3 regions of the Lysinibacillus sp. A1 genome follow, and region 1 is predicted to be linked to each of the others. Evidence: riboswitches for the same ligand, from Rfam matches in the RefSeq annotation. Region 1 holds a riboswitch; each other region holds the start of a gene.

Region 1 (6,378 bases):
TCTTTTTTTCATTCATAATACGAGCTAAATGCGATCCCTCTCCACAGCCCGTATCGAGCACTGTATTCGCAGAGTTAATAAGCTTCCCAATCTTTGCTTCTACAACATCATAAATCCCGCTATCAATAACAGCTTTGCGAGATTCAAAAAGATCTTTACTATATTTAGAAGTAGAGCCATGTGTCAGCATATTGACATAGCCCTGCTTGGCAATATCAAAAGAGTGATTGGCAGAACAAACGAGGCTCCCCTGCTCATAGACGTGCATAGATTGCTGACATAACGGACATGCAAAAAGCGTAATATGTTGATTGATCAATGCTGCTCCTATTGCACGTTTAGATAGTGCTCCCATTGCTATTCCTCCTTCTATTCATTCGGTGAAACGAGGGCAAAACGCTCCCATTTTCGGCTTTTCCATCTAAAGTATACGATAATTGCCCTTACCCATTCATCTGCAGATATAGCTAACCAAATACCTACTAAGCCCCAATCGAGGACGAATACAAAAAAGTAACCTAACGGGAGGCTCATACAAACCATTGATAGAAAACCGATTTTAACAGGAAACCTTGCGTCTCCCGAGGCACGTAAAGAGTTAATGACGACTATATTCATCGTCCGACCAGTTTCTAGCACTATACTTAATGCCAAGACAGATGCTCCGATAGCCATCACCTCAGGGTTATCTGTAAAAACATGCATCAGCTGCTTGCGGAAAATGGTCACTACACCAACCATAATAATGGTAAAAATAAATGCTGCTCGAACACTTGTCCACAGCTGATGATAAGCCTCATCCTTTTCTCCAGCACCTACATGCCTACCGATAATGATGGCTGTTCCTGTCCCAATCGCAATAGCGAATAAATAGGTAAACATAGATATGTTCATAGCATATTGTCTTGCCGCCAAAGTTTCTGCCCCTAAATATGTGGCATAATATAAAAATATGATCTGGCAAAACTGGTAAAGAACCTGCTCAAAGGCAGACGGTAAACCAATGTTTAAAATTTTTCTTACATATTCCTTGGAATACTCAAAGTAGTAGTGTAGCTTTACTCGTACCTCCATCACTTGATAAAGCAACCAGAAAAACACGATCATCGCTAATCCTCTACTAATCACTGAAGAGATAGCTGCACCTTTTACACCAAGCTCTGGTAAACCAAAATTCCCAAAGATCAGGCCGTAATTAAGTACAACATGCAGTACATTCATGCCAAGTGATACATACATCGTCTGTTTCGTCCAACCATGAACACGAATAATTGCAGCAAGGGCATTAATGATTGCTTGAAGGAAAATAAAACTCCCTATAATCACTAAATAACTTTGAGCATAATGAAGTACCTCACCTTGCAAGTTCATCATCGACATTAAATGACTAGCAAAGAAGAAAAATAGAACACTCATTATAAGTCCAACTGCCAAATTCATTGTGACTGCTAGAGCCGATATTTTAGCCGCTTCAAAAAAACGTTTCGAACCTAAATATTGTGATACAACAATGGACGCACCGTTGCCGACTACCTCAAGAATTAAAATAGCGATATGAATATATTGATTGGCTGCACCTACTCCTGACACAGCATTATCTGATAGCGCACTAAGCATAAAAGTATCGGCTAGTCCCATCAACATAAATAAAAATACTTCTAAAAAGATAGGCCATGTTAAATGGAATAGACTTAACTTATTTGCTTCTTTTATTGTGTCTGCCAATACCTTCACTTCTCCTATACTTTTCTTAAAAATCTATTGTATCTTATCATAAATTTTCAGACTGTAAAGAGATTTATAGGAAGACAACGCTTCCACATAAAAAATCCCTCTCACTAATTTGTGAAAGGGATTTTATTTAGATTAAGCAATATGACTGTAATTGCTCACGCTTATCAGCCGTTAGACCAAACTCCTGCTCCAAAAAAGCTGTCTTTGAGCCGTAACGATGATCCATAGCATCCAACGCTGCCTGTAAATAATCCTCACGAGCGGACATTAATGCATAAAATTGCTGTAATTCTTGTTCATTATACTGGTGCTGGATCGTTTGAGCCATTCTTTCTACCATGGGACGCAAATGAATATTCGTATTTAAATAATCTTCCATAATGGTCTCTTCAGGTACGTCTAAAGCCAATAAAATAAGAGCTCCGCCAATTCCTGTTCGGTCTTTTCCAACTGCGCAATGATGGACTAGCCCTAAATTATCAGGGTCTTGTATAGTCGTCATTAATTCTTTAAAAGAGGGATTATGAAAAGGCATTTGTGCATAAAATTCCTTGAACATATCAGCGTTAACTACTTTATAAAATTCTCTACCACCTGTATTGGTTGGCATTTCAAATGCATGCTTTCCCTTCGCAGGGATTTGAATATATCGAGTTTGTGGAAACACAGGATTAGGATTATGTTGTACTTCATTTGTGTCACGATAATCAAAAATTGTTTTAATACCTAATGTTTCAAATAATTCTTTATCTGTCGATGTCATTTTACCAAGTGCGGCAGAGCGATAAAATAAGCCATTTCTTATAACACGCCCATCTCTCGTTTGATATCCCCCCATATCTCGGAAATTATAAACGGCCTCAAACGGAATATTTTTTTGTACTTGCTTCACTGAACTACACCTCCCTATATTAATAAGCGTTCTTACCTTTATTCTATCGAACAAACTACATGAATACCAATTTTCACACTAGGTAATAAAATAAAAAATGCTAGCTGTAATAAACAACTAGCATTTTCTACGATCTTATTTATATAACTCTGGATACACAGCTTTAACAACAAGCTCAACTGCTTCACCGATACGTGGACCTGGACGATTTGAGATATCTGTGTCAAGGGACTGAACTGCCTTGTTTTGAATAGCTGTTACCGTATTCCACCCATCACGAGCAAGGATTTCTCCAATTGGATTTTCTGTATAGTTGACTGTTGTTAAAATGACGTCTGGATTTCTCGCAATTACATCTTCCTCAGATACTTGCTTCCAGCCATCTAAATCTGCAAACACATTCTTTACATTTGCCGCATTTAATATTTCTTGTTGGAAAGTGCTAGAGCCTGCTGTATATATTTCTGGCTTCGGACTAATTTCTAAATAAACATTTTTTGGTGTTTTTACTTCCTTAACCTTTGTTTGCACATCAGCGATTTTTGCTTTAATTTCCTCGTTTAATGCCTTGCCTTTATCCTTAACATCCATAACAGCTGCAATTTGTTCGATATCTCCATATACATCATCAAATGTAGCCGCTGATTGAATAACAAATACTTTAATTCCTGCATCCTCGAGTGGCTTAAGTGCATCCTTCTCACCAATCGTATACGCAATAACAACATCTGGCTTTAACGCTAAAATTCGCTCACTGTTATAATTCACAGTATCAGAAACACGTTCGATTTTTTGGGCGGCTTCTGGATATGTATCATATTCAGTGGCACCTACAATTTTATCGCCAACCCCTAATGCAAATAGAATTTCTGTGTTACTTGGTTGTAAGGACACAACTGTTTTTGGCACTTCCTTAAACTCTATTTCTACGCCACGATCATCGGTTACTTTGTAACTTGTTTGCTCAATCTTTTGTTCATCTTGAGAACCATTTTTATTTTTTGTATCTTCCGCAGTTCCACAACCTGCTAAAACGAGCGCTAGCAATAAAACCGATAGCCATTGTAAATTAAATAGTTTCTTCATTATTATTCACCTTTTTCTTTTTCATTGGATATGATTTACTCATAAACGGAATTTCAGCTATTCCAGCTTGTTGATTCGTATAGACAGCCATTACAAAACATACATTGGCTAATAAGCCTAAATAATCGAAGAGAATAGTCGGTATCTCTCGTTCTTCCGAAACCTTGTGTAAAGTTCGATATGATTTTTTCGCCTCACTACGACAAAGATGTAAAGCAGCAGCAGCCTCTGTTCCTTGAGGTAAAACAAAACTTTGAATCTCTTCCTTCACATGACTTACATAAAAATCATAGCGCTCACTTAACCAGGATAGATCCTCATCTGTAACTGCTAGCTTCCCACGAACCGAGCCATTCACATGATAAGCCATAGGTAAAATCTGCATTAAATCATCTGCAACAACTTGTACATCCTCTTTCTTTACTATAGCTAGCGCAACCCCTAAATGCGTTGTTAAACTATCTGTGCGAATCTCAAAATCGACAGTTGAAGCCTTCTCTCGCATAAAAGGATAACAAGAATAACGTGCATCTTTTTTCAACCTGCTGTCCCCCTTTTTCTTAATGAAAATCCTCACTTTTATAGAACATAAAAAAACGTCGCTCCTCACGCAAAGGAACGACGAAAATAACATAATGATTGTCATAGAAACACGACACTGCCTATGTATTTGCCGTATATCCTCCTAGCTTCCGAAGAGTTGTTATACGTTCAAATAAAGGTCGGTCTCCTGGCTTGTACAACGCTCCTATAAAATTTATAAGAGCTATAAAGAACCTTCCCATTTCCTATGAAACAGTGGTTCATCTTTATAATAGCTGTACTTACAGTTGCGGAAACAGCTTCGGCTTATACCGAATTCCCGATTATGCTAGCTAGCACCTTTATTCTGCAAGAATAATTCACTTGTAAAGCAGTTTATCATAGATTGATAGGAAAAAATAGTTGCGTACAAAAATGATAGCCGTTTTAGACGTATTTCAATTCCCATAAAATCACTCTACTACAATACTTTTTCAATTGCTTGCTCAATATCAAGCTGTGAGTCTGTAGGCTCAAAGCGAGCTATGGTTTTTCCGCTTGCATCTACTAGGAATTTAGTAAAATTCCAGCGAATATTACGACCATCTAAAAAGCTTGGAGCAAGTTGAACAATTGCCTCAGCAAGCATTTTCTCCTGCATGCTTGCTTTTCCAAATTCACGAAAATCGACTTCATGTTTTAAATAATTAAATAAAGGATGTGTCGTCTCACCATTTACTTGGACTAGCTCAAAAATGGGAAACGTAACTCCATAGTTGACCTTACAAAGATGCGCAGTTTCCTCTCCATCTTCAGGATTTTGATGGCCAAACTGATCACAAGGAAATCCTAGAACGACAAAATTATTTTTGCCATATTTATCGTACATTTTTTGTAAGTCTTCAAATTGATATGTAAATCGGCATTGATTGGCCGTGTTAACAATTAGCATTGTTTTTCCTCGAAAAGTTTCCATTGATAAAATTTCACCATTCGGCTTTCGTACTAAATAATTATAAATGCTCATTCCCTAACCCCTTTTGTTTTTTTCATATATTATAGTTGACTAATCTCCTCATTACCAAAGGTTTGCACAAAAAACACCATCTCGTTACTAAGAACGGATGGCTGACTTATATTTCTTTTTATATTTAACATTTTGCTCTTCATTGATTAAGCGATGTGCTATGTCTAATAATTTAGGATCACTCGTTTGATCATATAATTTTTTTAAAGATACAATAATATCATAGCGAATGAGAGTAGGATGCTTTTCATCTAAACAAGTTTGAAATCTCTTGGCTAAATAAGATACGACTAAATCGCTTTGTACTTGGCCTGCTAAACCAATTTTCCAAATAGCCTGTAATGTATGCCTTGCCGTGACGGGCTTTTCATCATAAGTCACTGCCCAAATCTTTAAAAAATCTTCTAATACTCTTTCTTCGGGATCACTTTTTGCAGCTAAAGCACATAAAATTTGTGCGGCAAGTGCACGTGCATGCCCATTTTTATATGTAAGTGCTTGTACAAGCTGTTCCCACACTGCATATGTCCAATCTACGGGCTCCTGCATAATTTTCATCAGTTCCTCGTAAGATTCATATTGAATATCTCGATCACGCTCTGTTAGATTACTAAAAAGTTGCAAAATCTCTTTTTCCATAATTTATCCCTACCTTTATTGTTTCAGAACGTCATAAAACTTGATTTATGTTACACTTAACTTAATTTTTTTCGCAAAGAAGGTGAGTTTATGAATAAATTTAATGCTAGGAAATTGATTTTTCGATTGCTAGTGATTCTGTCCCTAATTATAGCCGCTTACTTTATTATTCCGGTATCTATGCCGTTAATATTAGCAGCTATCAGCGCATTTTTCCTTGAACCAATCGTCATGTTCTTTAAAAGGCGCTGGAAAATGTCTCGAAAAATTGCAGTTGCCTTTATATACATAGTGAGTGTCATTATCATTTCTATTATTTGCTATATTTCAATTACGCAGATCATGACGCAAATAATTTTATTGTCTAAGCAAGCTCCCTATTATATTTCCAAGCTATCAGATATGTGGCTTCATATGCAAGAAAATATTTCTAAATACACGGAAGACTTTCCACCTGAAGTAAGTACTTCGCTTCAAA
Region 2 (6,378 bases), on a different contig from region 1:
CTTCATAAAATAAGGCGACAGGGTCACCATTATAAATAATTTTTCCTGCCTCCATGACAATCATTTGATCGGCCCATTCATAGGCAAGGGCAATGTCGTGAGTCGCAAGGATAATCGTTCTTTCATGGCCTTCTACTTTGGCTAAGTATTGAAAAACTTGTGTAGCGTAATAGCTATCAAGACCCGCCGTTGGTTCATCTAATAAAAGGACAGTCGGTTCCATCGCTAATACACCTGCCATGGCCACACGCTTTTTCTGCCCTACGCTTAAAAAGTGAATGGGTTTATCTAGTAGCTCAGTCACTTCAGTTTGTGCAACAGCCCATGCTATTTTTTCTTCAATTTTTTCCGTAGACCATCCTAGATTCATTGGACCATAGGCGATATCTTGCTTAACAGTTCCTGAAAAAAGCTGATTATCAGCATCTTGAAAGACGATTCCAACCTGTTGGCGGAGAGCCTTTAATGCCTTTCTAGTATATTGAAGCTTTTCCCCATCAAATGAAATGGTCCCAGCTGTTGGTTTCAAAATACCATTAAGGTGCTGAAATAAAGTGGATTTTCCTGCTCCATTATGACCGAGTATAGCGATTTTTTTCCCTTTTGGAATGTTTAATGTAATATCTGTCAAAGCCTTCGTACCATCTGCATAGGCATACGACAAGTTGTTAAGTTTAAAATAAAATGCTGTCATGAGAAGTACCCTCCATATATGATGAGGAATAAAAAAATAGCCGTCATGCCAAGCCAGTTTTTTTTGCTATAGGCGCCCGTTTCATGCCAATAAACAGTTTCACCACCACGGGCCTGCATGGCATGATTAAGCTCTCGACTGCGCTGAAACATTTCAATAAACAACGCGGCAATTAGCATGGATACTGAACGTAACCATTGCATGGGTGAGTGGTAGCCAAGCCGGGCTTGCTGGGCCAAATGAATTTTTTGCATGCTTTCTAAAAAAATAAAAATAAAACGATAGGTGAGTTCTACTAGCTCAACTAATAAAGTAGGGAGCCGCCATTGTCGGAGCACATAACATATTCCTTGTACTGATGTCGTTAAAATTAAAAAATATAAGCAACTTATACTGCCAAGTACAATAAAGAATAGTTGCTGGGCGGTAGCGATACTGGCTCTCCCAATAAAAATTGTCCAGTTCATATACGTAAATGCCCCCATATGGGCTGGTAATGTATGCGCTGCTGGCGCTATCGAAATAATGATGGATAAGAGACTTGTGAATAAGAAAAAACCAGGTAGTAATAATAGCTTCGCATAATAGTTTAGTGGAATTTTCGCGCCCCAAATGATAAAAGCACTCATTACAAAAAATGTAATGAGTGAAAGTCGTTCATCTCTCATAATAAGCGTGAATAAAAGTAGTCCTAATGAAAATATCATTTTTTCTAGCGGATGAACGAACGCTAGCTTATTGAGATACGCATACTTATCAATGAGTAACATAATCCTTAACCTTCTTTATGCTTGCCACGCATATAGCCAATAAAGTAGCCGATAAAACCAGCACCAATAGCTGCTTGTAGCACGAATAATAAGCTTTCAATTTCACCACTAGGTGGTTCCCACAAACTATCAAACCATGGCTCATATTCTGCATTGATTTCCCCAATGGCTGCTTCTGCTTCACCGTCGGCTCCTCCAAATTCTGCTCCTTTTTGGACGAAAAGAGGGATAATGGCCAATAGCACCACGATGGCTAAAAGTAATAAATTTCGTTTCATATTAGTGCGCCTCCTTTGTAGAGAAAACACGTAAAGATTTTAATTCGCTAATATTATATTTTTTCAAGAAGTTCATGACAATAACTGTTAATATTCCTTCACTCACAGCTAATGGGATTTGTGTTAAGGCAAAAATACTTGCGAACTTTGTAAAGGAAGCCATAAAGCCTCCAACTTCAGATGGGAAGGCTAGTGCTAATTGAACGGAAGTCACCACATATGTACCTAAATCCCCAAGCATAGCCGCAAAGAAAACAGCTAATGAAAACGATAACCCCATTTGTTGCGCCCCTTTAAATACAAAGTAGGCGATAAACGGGCCTACGATAGCCATCGAAAAAGCATTAGCCCCTAATGTTGTGATCCCACCATGTGCTAAAAGTAAAGATTGGAATAATAAAACAATTGTCCCGATGACACTCATCGCTAACGGTCCAAATAATACTGTCCCGAGACCTACTCCTGTTGGATGTGAGCAGCTCCCTGTAACTGAAGGGATTTTTAAGGCTGATAGGACAAAGGCAAACGCACCGGACAGCCCCAGAATCATTTTTGTTTCAGGGTTTTCTTCAATTGTTTTACGAATAGAGCGCAATCCTAAAATAATAAATGGGATGGAGATTGCCCACCAAAAAATAGCCCATTCGATTGGTAAAAACCCTTCCATGATATGCATGGCGAAGGCACGCTTTGGCACCATTAAAAAAGCCAATAGAAAATAACTAAATTTCCACCAAGACAGCTTCAATTTTCTTCCTCCAAACTGTAAATAGATTTTTAGAATGTAGCGTGCGTAATAAAAAAGCACTTTTCCGTTGTTGGAAAAGTGCATAGCTAAAAAAGCAAATAACATTTTCATCTGCTAAGCCGCACACCTATCCTCGTAGGCTGAAACGATCACTTATTTTCGGCAGGTCTCCTGGCTCTAGTTCAACACTTTATAGGTCTTCCCATCTATTGGACAGTGACATGTTCTATAAAGCTCCCTATTACAGTGGCGGGACCGCGCCGGACTTAAACCGGCTTCCCTTTTAAGCAAAATGACGAGCATTTTACACCGAAAAATAGTAAGTTGTGAGATTTCACGACAAAGTGTATCACGAATTTCCATAAATATGCTATACTTTTTTTATAAAAAATTAAAAATAGAATATCAATGTCGAAAATTCTGATAACTAACGTTTTTTAGGATTAAAGAAGGCAAATTCAATTTTTTAATAGCTTTCAACCCTCCTATGAAATTGATAAATTTGTCATGATTTTTTAAAGAAATATTGAAATTTTAAAATAATAAGATATGATTAAGACAGTTTTCTATTATATATACGATTAAAAATTTCATATAAAACGTCGATAAGTGCTCGAAGAACTCGAGATAATAGGGAAATTGGTGAAAGTCCAATACAGCCCCCGCTACTGTAATAGCTGATGAAATCGCAATGCCACCTGTGCAAACTAGGGAAGGTGCGACAGTAAAATGAAGCTTAAGTCAGGAAACCTGCTTATCAGATTGTGCATGCAAACTTTTCGGAGGGAGAAGTTGAAGCAAAAGCGAGGATCTGTCTTTCAATCTATTCGTTTTTATTTGGCTTCTACAAACCTTTACTCTTCGGCAGAGTAAAGGTTTTTTCTTTTTTCCAAAAGCAAATGAGGGGAGATATAAGATGACAACGTGGAATTTAGAGGGGATGAAAACACATCTCTTTATTTGCAATGGCAGTAGCTGTATGAACAAGGGTGGGGAGGAAATTACCCAAGCTATACGAGATGAAATACAGCGTAACGCACTAGATAAAGAAATACATACGACAAGAACGCGCTGTAATGGACGATGCAAGGATGCTTGTGTTGTAATTGCTTACCCTCAGGGGAATTGGTATCGTGTACCATCAACGGAGCATGCTAGAACACTTGTACAGGATTTGCATCATGAATCCTTATATAACGATCATGTTTTTACACTTCGAGAAGGGACATTACAGCGAACAGCGCAAACGACAGCCATTAAAGGGATTGAAAAGGTGAAAGAGGGGTAAAAACATGGCGCAAAAAGGGAAAATTTTCGTAGTAGGCTTTGGGCCTGGAGACTTTAAGCATATTACGACACGTGCAGTAGAGGCTTTACAACAAAGTGATATGATCATAGGCTATAAAACCTATGTTGAGCTGATTCAAGATTTAGTCAGCGCAAAATCCATTGTCAGTACAGGTATGACAGAGGAAGTGTCACGTGCTCAGGAGGCCGTTCGTCAAGCAGAGGCAGGAAGTATTGTTTCGGTCATTTCGAGTGGAGATGCGGGCGTTTATGGTATGGCGGGATTAGTGTATGAAGTATTAATTGAGCTAGGCTGGACAGAGGCAACTGGTATTGAAGTGGAGATTGTCCCAGGTATTTCAGCTATCAATTCATGTGCTAGTTTACTTGGTGCACCCATTATGCATGATGCTTGTACCATTAGTTTGAGTGACCATCTTACGCCATGGAATTTAATTGCGAAGCGTGTGGAAGCCGCAGCTATGGCCGATTTTGTTATTGCTTTATACAATCCTAAAAGTGGTCGCCGTACAAGACAAATTGTCGAAGCGCAACGAATTCTTTTAGAATATCGTTCTCCTGACACACCAGTAGGGCTTGTAAAAAGTGCCTATCGAGAACGTCAGGAAGTGACGATGACGACATTGGCAAAAATGTTGGAACATGATATTGGTATGCTGACAACGGTTATTATCGGAAACTCATCTACGTTCTTCTATGATAATAAAATGATTACACCGCGTGGCTACCAACGTAAATATACACTTGGCGAGGAAAAACAGCCATTACGTCCACATCAACGCTTACGGGAAGAAAATGAGCCATGGGCGATGAATCAAGAGACAGGAACAGCACGAAATGACTTTGCGGCAGACCCTAATGCAGGGAGAATGAATAAACCCAGTATAGCCGTTATGCCAAAGCCGCAAAAAACAGCACTTGAAATGGCTACAGCTGCGCTTGCAATGGTAAAGGGAACAAGTGCTATCAAGGCTACGCCAAAGCTTGTACAACAAAAAATAGAATCAATTTTTGAATTGGCAGTGAGCCCTGGCGTGGCCAATAAATTTTTCACACCACAGCAAATGATGACGTTAGCAGAGGTCGTAGGAGAAGAAGGATCAATGGAATATACACCAGATCATCAAATCCATTTAAAAATACCTACAACAACGCCTGAACGTATCACTGAGAAATTACAGGAAGTAGGCTTTTTATTAGCACCAATTGGTGATGTGTTGTCGTTGAAGGCTTGTGATTTTTGCTACGGTGAAAAAGCAGATTCCATTCCGTATGCGGAGGAAATTCAAGAAAAGCTTGGTGGTATGTCATTACCGAAAACGTTAAATATTGGCTTCAATGGCTGTGGGATGGCTTGTTATCGAGCCGTGTTTGATGATATTGGGATTGTTTATCGCAAAAGTAAATTTGATGTCTTTATTGGGGCGAAGCCAGTCGGACGTACGGCTCATGCAGCACAGCCTGTTGTAGAAGGTTTGGAGCCTGATCAATTAATCCCTTTAATTACAGATATTATTGAAGAATATAAAGCCAATGCGCATCCAAACGAACGTCTATTTAAATACTTCAAGCGGGTGAAAAAGATATTGCATTTTACGTATCAAGATATGTCTTCCAAAATAAAAATAGAGCCAGCTCCGTGCGGCGACTAGTGAGGAGAAAAGTGATGAAAGCTATATTATTTGTTGGCCATGGCAGCCGTTTAGCAGCAGGAAATGATGAGGTGCGTACATTTATCGAGCAAATGAAATCTCGCATTGATGAACAATATTTAGTGGAAACATGTTTCCTTGAATTTGCTTCTCCTAATATTGAAGAAGGTATTACAAACTGTGTGAAAAAGGGTGCTTCAGAGGTACATGTCATCCCGATTATTTTACTTCATGCAGGTCATTCCAAGCTACATATTCCAGCAGAAATCGAGCATGCTCGTGAGCATTATCCGAATATCACATTCACATATGGTCAAACAATTGGCATTCATGAAGAAATATTTGCGATATTACAAGATCGTTTAGTTGAAATTGGATTTGATACTGAACAAGAACAGGAAGACACAGCCATTTTATTAATTGCTCGAGGAGGCAGTGATCCTTATGCAAATGGAGATTTCTATAAAATTACACGATTGCTATGGGAAAAACTACCTGTTAAATACGTAGAAAGTGCCTTTATGGGCGTAACGGACCCACGTGTTGAAGAAGGCATTGAACGCTGTGTCAAACTAGGTGCTAAAAAAATTATTATGCTTCCTTACTTTTTATTCACAGGTATTTTAATGGAGCGTATGCATGTTATGTGTGAGAAATTCAATGAGCAATTTCCAACAAGTGAGATTCAAATTGCCAACTACTTTGGCTACCATGAACGTTTACAAAATGTTCTATTAGAACGTATTGAGCAAGCGGTGAATGGTACATCAACAGGTATGAAGGATCTTGAAGATTATCGGGCTTACGCTGCTATTCATGGGCATGCACATCATCATCACCATCATGATCACGACCATGATCACCATCATGACCATAATCACCACCACGATCATGATCATGGACACGATCATCACCATCATCACCATCA
Region 3 (6,378 bases), on a different contig from region 1:
GGATAAACTAATCGCATTTGTGCAGCAGGAATACTCACAGTTTCTTCAAGCCGTTCAGGAATTAAATGATTATCACTTTAATTGGCATCCACGTGGGAACGGACACGAGCTATTATTAACATTAATTGATCAACTACAAATATTAAAAAGCCAGCCTGGAAAAGTAGTTATCGACTTCATGAATACACAAGGTTACGTGGTGGTTGAACCTGCCTATCCGGTGCACAAGCCTTCAAAGAAAGCTGTTGGTGCCATTTAAAAGCAAGCCCTCCATGAAGCGGAGGGCTTGCTTTATTATTTGTATAGATATTCTATCTTCATCTGAAGTACCAGTTCAACAGATTTGCCATGCTAGTACATGAACTTAACTCTGACAATGCATGGCTGCTTGCGCCTCTTGCCAAGGGACAGAATAGCCTTTACCTTTTGCACAAAAAATGCTGGAAGAACTGTATTCAGGGTCGGCATTTTTATCATAGCCTATTTGAGTTATTACTTCTTCTGCATTATGACACACATCATAGCCATCAAATTGGAGGGTAAGCGCACCTTTCCCATTTGTATAGGCGGCAAAAATCGTGCTATAGCTCATGAAGGTCGCTACTGGTGCACGTCCTGTTAATACAACGTCTGTTTCAGTGAGTACAGGGTCGTCGAAGGTGCCAGCAGCCTGTTGAATGTCGGTCATCATACGGCCGATAAAGTCATTGGAAGCCTTCATTTTAAAGCGATAATAGGGCTCAAGCAGGACGTTCTGTGCTTGTTCCAGTCCTTGGCGCAGAGCTCGGAAAGTGGCTTCTCGGAAATCACCGCCAGACGTATGTTCATTATGTCCACGTCCCGTTAAGAGCGTAAAATGAATATCTGTTACTGCGTAGCCTGTGAGTAAGCCATGATGATCACGTTCAAACAAGTGCTTTTCTACGAGGCGTTGGTTGCCCACTGATAAATCATCTGCATGACAGGCATTGCTAAAGGTAATGCCTGTCCCACGTTCATTTGGCTCCATTAATAAATGAATTTCTGCATAATGCTTAAGTGGTTCAAAATGTCCGTAGCCTGTAACGGTTGTCGCAATTGTTTCCATATATAATATTTGCGGCTCCCCAAAAGTGATGTTTAGTGTAAAGCGCTTCAATAATACTTCAATCAGGACCTCTAACTGAATGACACCCATTATATGCACATGGATTTCCTGAAACTTTTCCTGCCATACGACACGCAATGATGGCTCCTCGGCCTCTAGTAGACGGAAAATCTTTAATACTTCTTTAATATGTTGCTCACCCTCGTATTGAACTTTTGCCTGTAATGTAGGGACAAGCTCATAGGGTTGTGATAGCCTGTTACTGCCAATGTGATCGCCAATGTTTGCCTGGCTGAGTCCTTTAACAGCGAAGATTTCACCGGCCTCAACATGCTGAACAGTTTCAAATCGACTGCCGTTATAAAGACGAATTTCTGTTACTTTCTCTGTAAGGTCTCCAAACGTAAATTCATCTCGAACATGTAATTTTCCTGTTAAAGCCTTGATGAATGTTAGACGCTGATGGCCATCATGTCGTATTTTAAAGACTTCTCCTTGAAACGGTGCTTCCGGCGCGAAGTGAGTACCCGTTATGAGTGGAAGTTGAGCAATCAATTCTTGAATGCCTTCATCTTTTAATGCCGAACCAGTAAAGCAGGGGAAGGCGGATTCATTTTTAATCATCGATTGTAGCTGCTTCATACACAGACCATGCTCCAAAGTTTCATTCAAAAAGGCATCCAGGAGATTTTCATCACGCTCCGCTAGCCATTCCATGATTGTGCTCGAAACATAATTCTCCTGAAGTGGTTCATCGACGAATAATACATGTTCCGAGAAATCTTTATGGAGCTGGGTCATCACAGCCCTTACATCTGCTCCGTCACGATCTATTTTATTAATAAAAAAGAATGTAGGGACATGATAGTTTCGTAAAAGCTGCCATACCGTTTCAGTATGACCTTGAATACCCTCTACTGCACTAATAATAATGATGGCATAATCCATGACACGGATGGCACGCTCCATCTCTGGGGAGAAATCGACATGTCCTGGTGTATCAATCAGCGTATATGTATCGTCGCCAATAGTCATGCGTCCTTGCTCGGCAAATATCGTAATGCCCCGTTTGCGCTCAAGCTCATGATTATCTAAATAGGCATCCTGATGATCGACACGTCCCCGCGCTTGAATACTATTTGTATGAAAAAGCACTTGCTCAGAAAAGGTTGTTTTTCCTGCATCAACATGAGCAAGAACCCCAATCGTCTTGTACATAATATATCCTCGTTTCTATAGGTAGCTATCTTCTCATTGTATCAGAATACTAGCACAACTATATCTTGTAAAATGATTCGTCTTTTTGTCGAAATAGTGCTAATATAATGATGATTATATTTTTTGCATTCTATTACTGATTTAGAATTAACGCATGAACTGCTAGTCTATCAATAGCATAAATAGAACATATTGGTGCAAATGGCCTTAGTCATTTGCTTAAAAGGGAAATCGGTGTAATTCCGATGCTGTCCCGCAACTGTAAATGGGGAGTCTATACAGCATGCCACTGTAGTTTTACTATGGGAAGGCGTATAGATGATGAACCTAAGCCAGGATACCTGCCAGTATATGTATGTTAACTAAGAACCACGAGGATGGGGATAGTGATAAAGGTACTAATACCGTTTTTTCACTATGCAACTCTCTTGGCGACAAGAGGGTTTTTTTATGCCCTTCCAATTATCCTAGTAGCAAAGAAGTCTCTGATTTCTTTCTATATTTATGACAACAAAGGAGAAAAGGACATGAAAAAATGGAGAAGTATTTGGCTAGTCATGGTCATCGCCTTAATCGCTGTATTAGGAGCGTGTGGCGCAAAGGACAAGCCTGAATCAGCAACACAAACTGAAAAAGTTGAACCGTCTGAGGCGACAGCATCTGAGATCATCATTGAAAATAATGAAACTACCCAAACCTATAAGGAAGCACCTAAAAAGGCCATTAGCCTAAATCAGCATGTAACAGAAATTATGCTTGCATTAGGCTTAGAGGATTCCATGGTAGGGACAGCTTATTTAGATGATAAAATCTACGAGCCACTTCAAGCAGCCTACGATAAAGTTCCAGTTCTTTCAGATCAATATCCAACAAAGGAGCAAGTCATTGATGCCGAGGCAGATTTCTTGTATGCAGGCTGGAAAAGTGGCTTTGGTGAGAAAGGTGTTGGAACACCAGAGGAGCTTGAAGAATTAGGAATTCATACGTATTTACATACGGCTTCCAATATGACAAAGCCAACATTAGAGGATATTTTCACGGATATTCGTCATATCGCGGAAATATTCCGCGTGGAAGATCGCGGTGAAGCATTAATTGAACAGATGACAAAAGATGTCGAAGAAATTCAAGCGAAATTACCAAAAGACAGTGAAAATTTACGTGTGCTAGTCTTTGACAGTGGTGATAAAGATGTATTCACGGCTGGTCAAAATTTTATGAATGAGCTAGTAACAATCGCTGGTGGTCAAAATATCTTTGGAGATGTGGAGTCAGGATGGACAACGGTATCCAAGGAAGATGCAGTAGATCGCAATCCAGAGGTGGTGGTTGTCATTGATTATGGTGAAACAACTGCTGAACAAAAGATAAAATTCTTAAAAAATGATCCAGCGTTGAAGGAAATGGAAGCAGTCAAAAATGATCGTTTTGTCATTCTTCCACTTTCAGCGGCATCCGAAGGGGTACGTGCTGCAGCGGCCATTCAAATTTTAGCCAAGGGCTTCTACCCTGCCAACTTTTAAAAACATTCGAGCTAGCGCTTTGCTAGCTCCTTTTTCTTAAGGAGCGATAACAATGAATGCATTTCGTCAAAACATACCAGATAAAACGTTCGAAACTCTAAATCAGCAAGGTGGTTATACACGATTAGTGGTAAGCCCTGGCATTATTAATAAGCATTATACGCCAGCCCAGTTTCAAAAAATAGCTGAAATTGTAGGGGAGAAGGGGGCCATTAAATATTCGGCCTCCTATAGCATATTATTATCGATCCCCTCTAGCGAACTGACAGAAGCGACCCATGCCTTACAGGAGGCTGGACTGTTTGTTGCTTCCTCAGGACCTCATATTGCCATGAAGGCATGTGATTTTTGTGATGGTGAAAAAATGGAGGCAGTTCCTCAAACAGAACAACTCTATCAGGCATTGGACGGTATAACTGTGCCTACAAGAATACGAGTCAATGTGAATGGCTGTGCATCGGCTTGCTATAATCCTACATATGATGATATTGGTTTAGTCTATCAGCATGAGAGCTTTGATGTTTATTTAGGAGCCATCCCTATGGGGGCGAAGGCACAGGCGGGTACTCTCTTCGCGAAAAGGGTAGGGATTGATCATATTGAGGATTTTTTGCTACAAATCATTCGTCTCTATCAGAACCAAGCTCGTTCCAATGAACCTTTTTATAAGTTTTATCGCAGAACAAAAATGAATGCTGATTGGGAACTAGTAAAAAAATCGATAGAGTTGCAGGAATAATACTTAGGGTGTCGAAATATTGTAGTAGAGCATAGAAAATGACAATACAAAGGAGCAAGAACATGACATCTAAACAAGGGATTCAACCAGAAGATCTTTATCACTTGAAATCAGTGGCAGATCCACAGCTCTCACCTGATGGGACTGAGGTAGTGTATGTAGAGACACGTATTGATGAGAAGAAAAAAGACTATGTATCTAACTTATTTTATTTAAATTTAAAAGACAAACGTCCTCAGCAATGGACTTATGGTGACGATCGGACAAGCTCTCCTGTCTGGTCGCCAGATGGCAGTCAAATTGCTTTTTCTTCGACAAGATCAGGCAAGCCACAAATTTTTGTACTGTCGAAAACAGGGGGAGAGGCGAAGCAAGTGACGTATTGCAAGAACGGTGCGTCAACGCCCGTATGGTCTCCTTGTGGAGAGAAAATTGCCTTTTCAGTGATGCTAGGTAAAGATGAAACTATCTTAGACAAAGCTGACGATGACAAGAAAGAAGAAAAAGAACTAAAGCCACTCGAAATCGATAGGATGAAACATAAGTCGGATGCGGGTGGATTTATGGATATGGACCAGCATACTCACATTGCCATTGTCGATTTAAAATCTGGTGACTTAGAGCAAGTGACAGAAGGGAACGAGCATTTCCATCTGAGTACATGGTCGCCAAATGGCAGTTATCTTACGTACTTAGCAGATCGAGCAGAGGACTTAGATTTTTCGTTTAATGCGGATATTTATTTATTCGATCTAGAAACAAAACAGAGTCGTAAGGTAACAGAGGGGATTGGCTCTTATTACCAAACGTCTTGGTCGCCTAATAGCCGCTTCCTTTCCTTTGTTGGAGGAAAACGTGAGTTCGAAAATGCCACACAAGCGAAGCTATGGATTTATGATATGGAACAAAATCTGCTAAGCTGTGTAACAAGTGAATTTGATGCCCCTGTCGGTGATTATGTCATCGGTGATTTCCTGCAAGGGGTAGCAGCACCAAGTGTACAATGGATGAATGATAATCATAGTTTCTATTTCCAAGTAACAGATCACGGCAATGCGGCAATTTACTTTGGGAATGTAGATGGTGAAATTTATCCAGCTATTCACGATGATCAATACGTTTATGGTTTTTCATTAGATGCTCAAAATGATCAAGCCATTGTCGCCATAAGTACGACAACGAATCCAGGCGATTTATATTACGTTAACTTAAAAACAGGTGATAAAGTACGATTGACGACAGTCAATGAAGACATTTTAAAGACGAAAGAGTTAGCTGTGCCAGAGAGCATTGAGTTTGAAGGAGCTGAGGGCTGGAAGGTTAACGGCTGGATCATGAAGCCAGTGGGTTATGAAAAAGGAAAGAAATATCCCCTTATTCTTGAAATCCATGGTGGTCCGCATGCGATGTATGGCAACACCTATTTTAATGAATTCCAAATCCTAGCTGCTCAAGGCTTTGCAGTCCTATATACAAATCCACGCGGAAGTCATGGCTATGGGCAAACATTTGTGGATGCCGTACGTGGTGATTATGGGGGCAATGACTATCAAGACCTGATGGCCGCTGTAGACTATGCTTTAGAGCAGTTTGATTTCATTGATCCAGCTCGACTAGGTGTAACAGGTGGAAGCTATGGTGGCTTTATGACCAACTGGATTGTTGGGCATACCAACCGCTTTAAGGCAGCAGTTACACAACGCTCTATATCGAACTGGATTAGCTTTGCAGGAGTGAGTGATATTGGCTATTACTTTACAGACTGGCAAATTCAAGCGGGGCTCGAAAATATAGAGAAGCTATGGCATCAT

Evidence for each region. A riboswitch is a leader RNA that binds a small molecule or an ion and turns the genes downstream of it on or off. The one in region 1 is predicted to bind cobalamin.
Region 2: it holds a riboswitch for cobalamin, as region 1 does, so the genes downstream of both, PI85_RS08830 (energy-coupling factor ABC transporter permease) here and PI85_RS02690 (hypothetical protein) in region 1, are expected to answer to the same signal.
Region 3: it holds a riboswitch for cobalamin, as region 1 does, so the genes downstream of both, PI85_RS07560 (ABC transporter substrate-binding protein) here and PI85_RS02690 (hypothetical protein) in region 1, are expected to answer to the same signal.

Annotation. Positions count from the first base shown of each region.
Region 1 is NZ_JSZM01000004.1:136,708-143,085, reverse strand. It holds gene PI85_RS02710 (putative RNA methyltransferase) at 1-355, opposite strand, end outside; gene PI85_RS02705 (MATE family efflux transporter) at 370-1,725, opposite strand; gene PI85_RS02700 (tyrosine-protein phosphatase) at 1,862-2,626, opposite strand; gene PI85_RS02695 (ABC transporter substrate-binding protein) at 2,762-3,712, opposite strand; gene PI85_RS02690 (hypothetical protein) at 3,696-4,253, opposite strand; cobalamin riboswitch at 4,415-4,613, opposite strand; gene PI85_RS02685 (glutathione peroxidase) at 4,716-5,261, opposite strand; gene PI85_RS02680 (hypothetical protein) at 5,349-5,900, opposite strand; gene ytvI (sporulation integral membrane protein YtvI) at 5,991-6,378, shown strand, end outside.
Region 2 is NZ_JSZM01000011.1:213,241-219,618, reverse strand. It holds gene PI85_RS08845 (energy-coupling factor ABC transporter ATP-binding protein) at 1-694, opposite strand, end outside; gene cbiQ (cobalt ECF transporter T component CbiQ) at 691-1,464, opposite strand; gene PI85_RS08835 (energy-coupling factor ABC transporter substrate-binding protein) at 1,470-1,742, opposite strand; gene PI85_RS08830 (energy-coupling factor ABC transporter permease) at 1,744-2,490, opposite strand; cobalamin riboswitch at 2,634-2,819, opposite strand; cobalamin riboswitch at 3,081-3,263, shown strand; gene PI85_RS08825 (ferredoxin) at 3,407-3,778, shown strand; gene cobJ (precorrin-3B C(17)-methyltransferase) at 3,783-5,450, shown strand; gene PI85_RS08815 (sirohydrochlorin chelatase) at 5,465-6,378, shown strand, end outside.
Region 3 is NZ_JSZM01000010.1:64,647-71,024, forward strand. It holds gene PI85_RS07550 (hypothetical protein) at 1-259, shown strand, start outside; gene PI85_RS07555 (translation factor GTPase family protein) at 365-2,305, opposite strand; cobalamin riboswitch at 2,482-2,669, shown strand; gene PI85_RS07560 (ABC transporter substrate-binding protein) at 2,833-3,828, shown strand; gene PI85_RS07565 (precorrin-3B methylase) at 3,881-4,567, shown strand; gene PI85_RS07570 (S9 family peptidase) at 4,630-6,378, shown strand, end outside.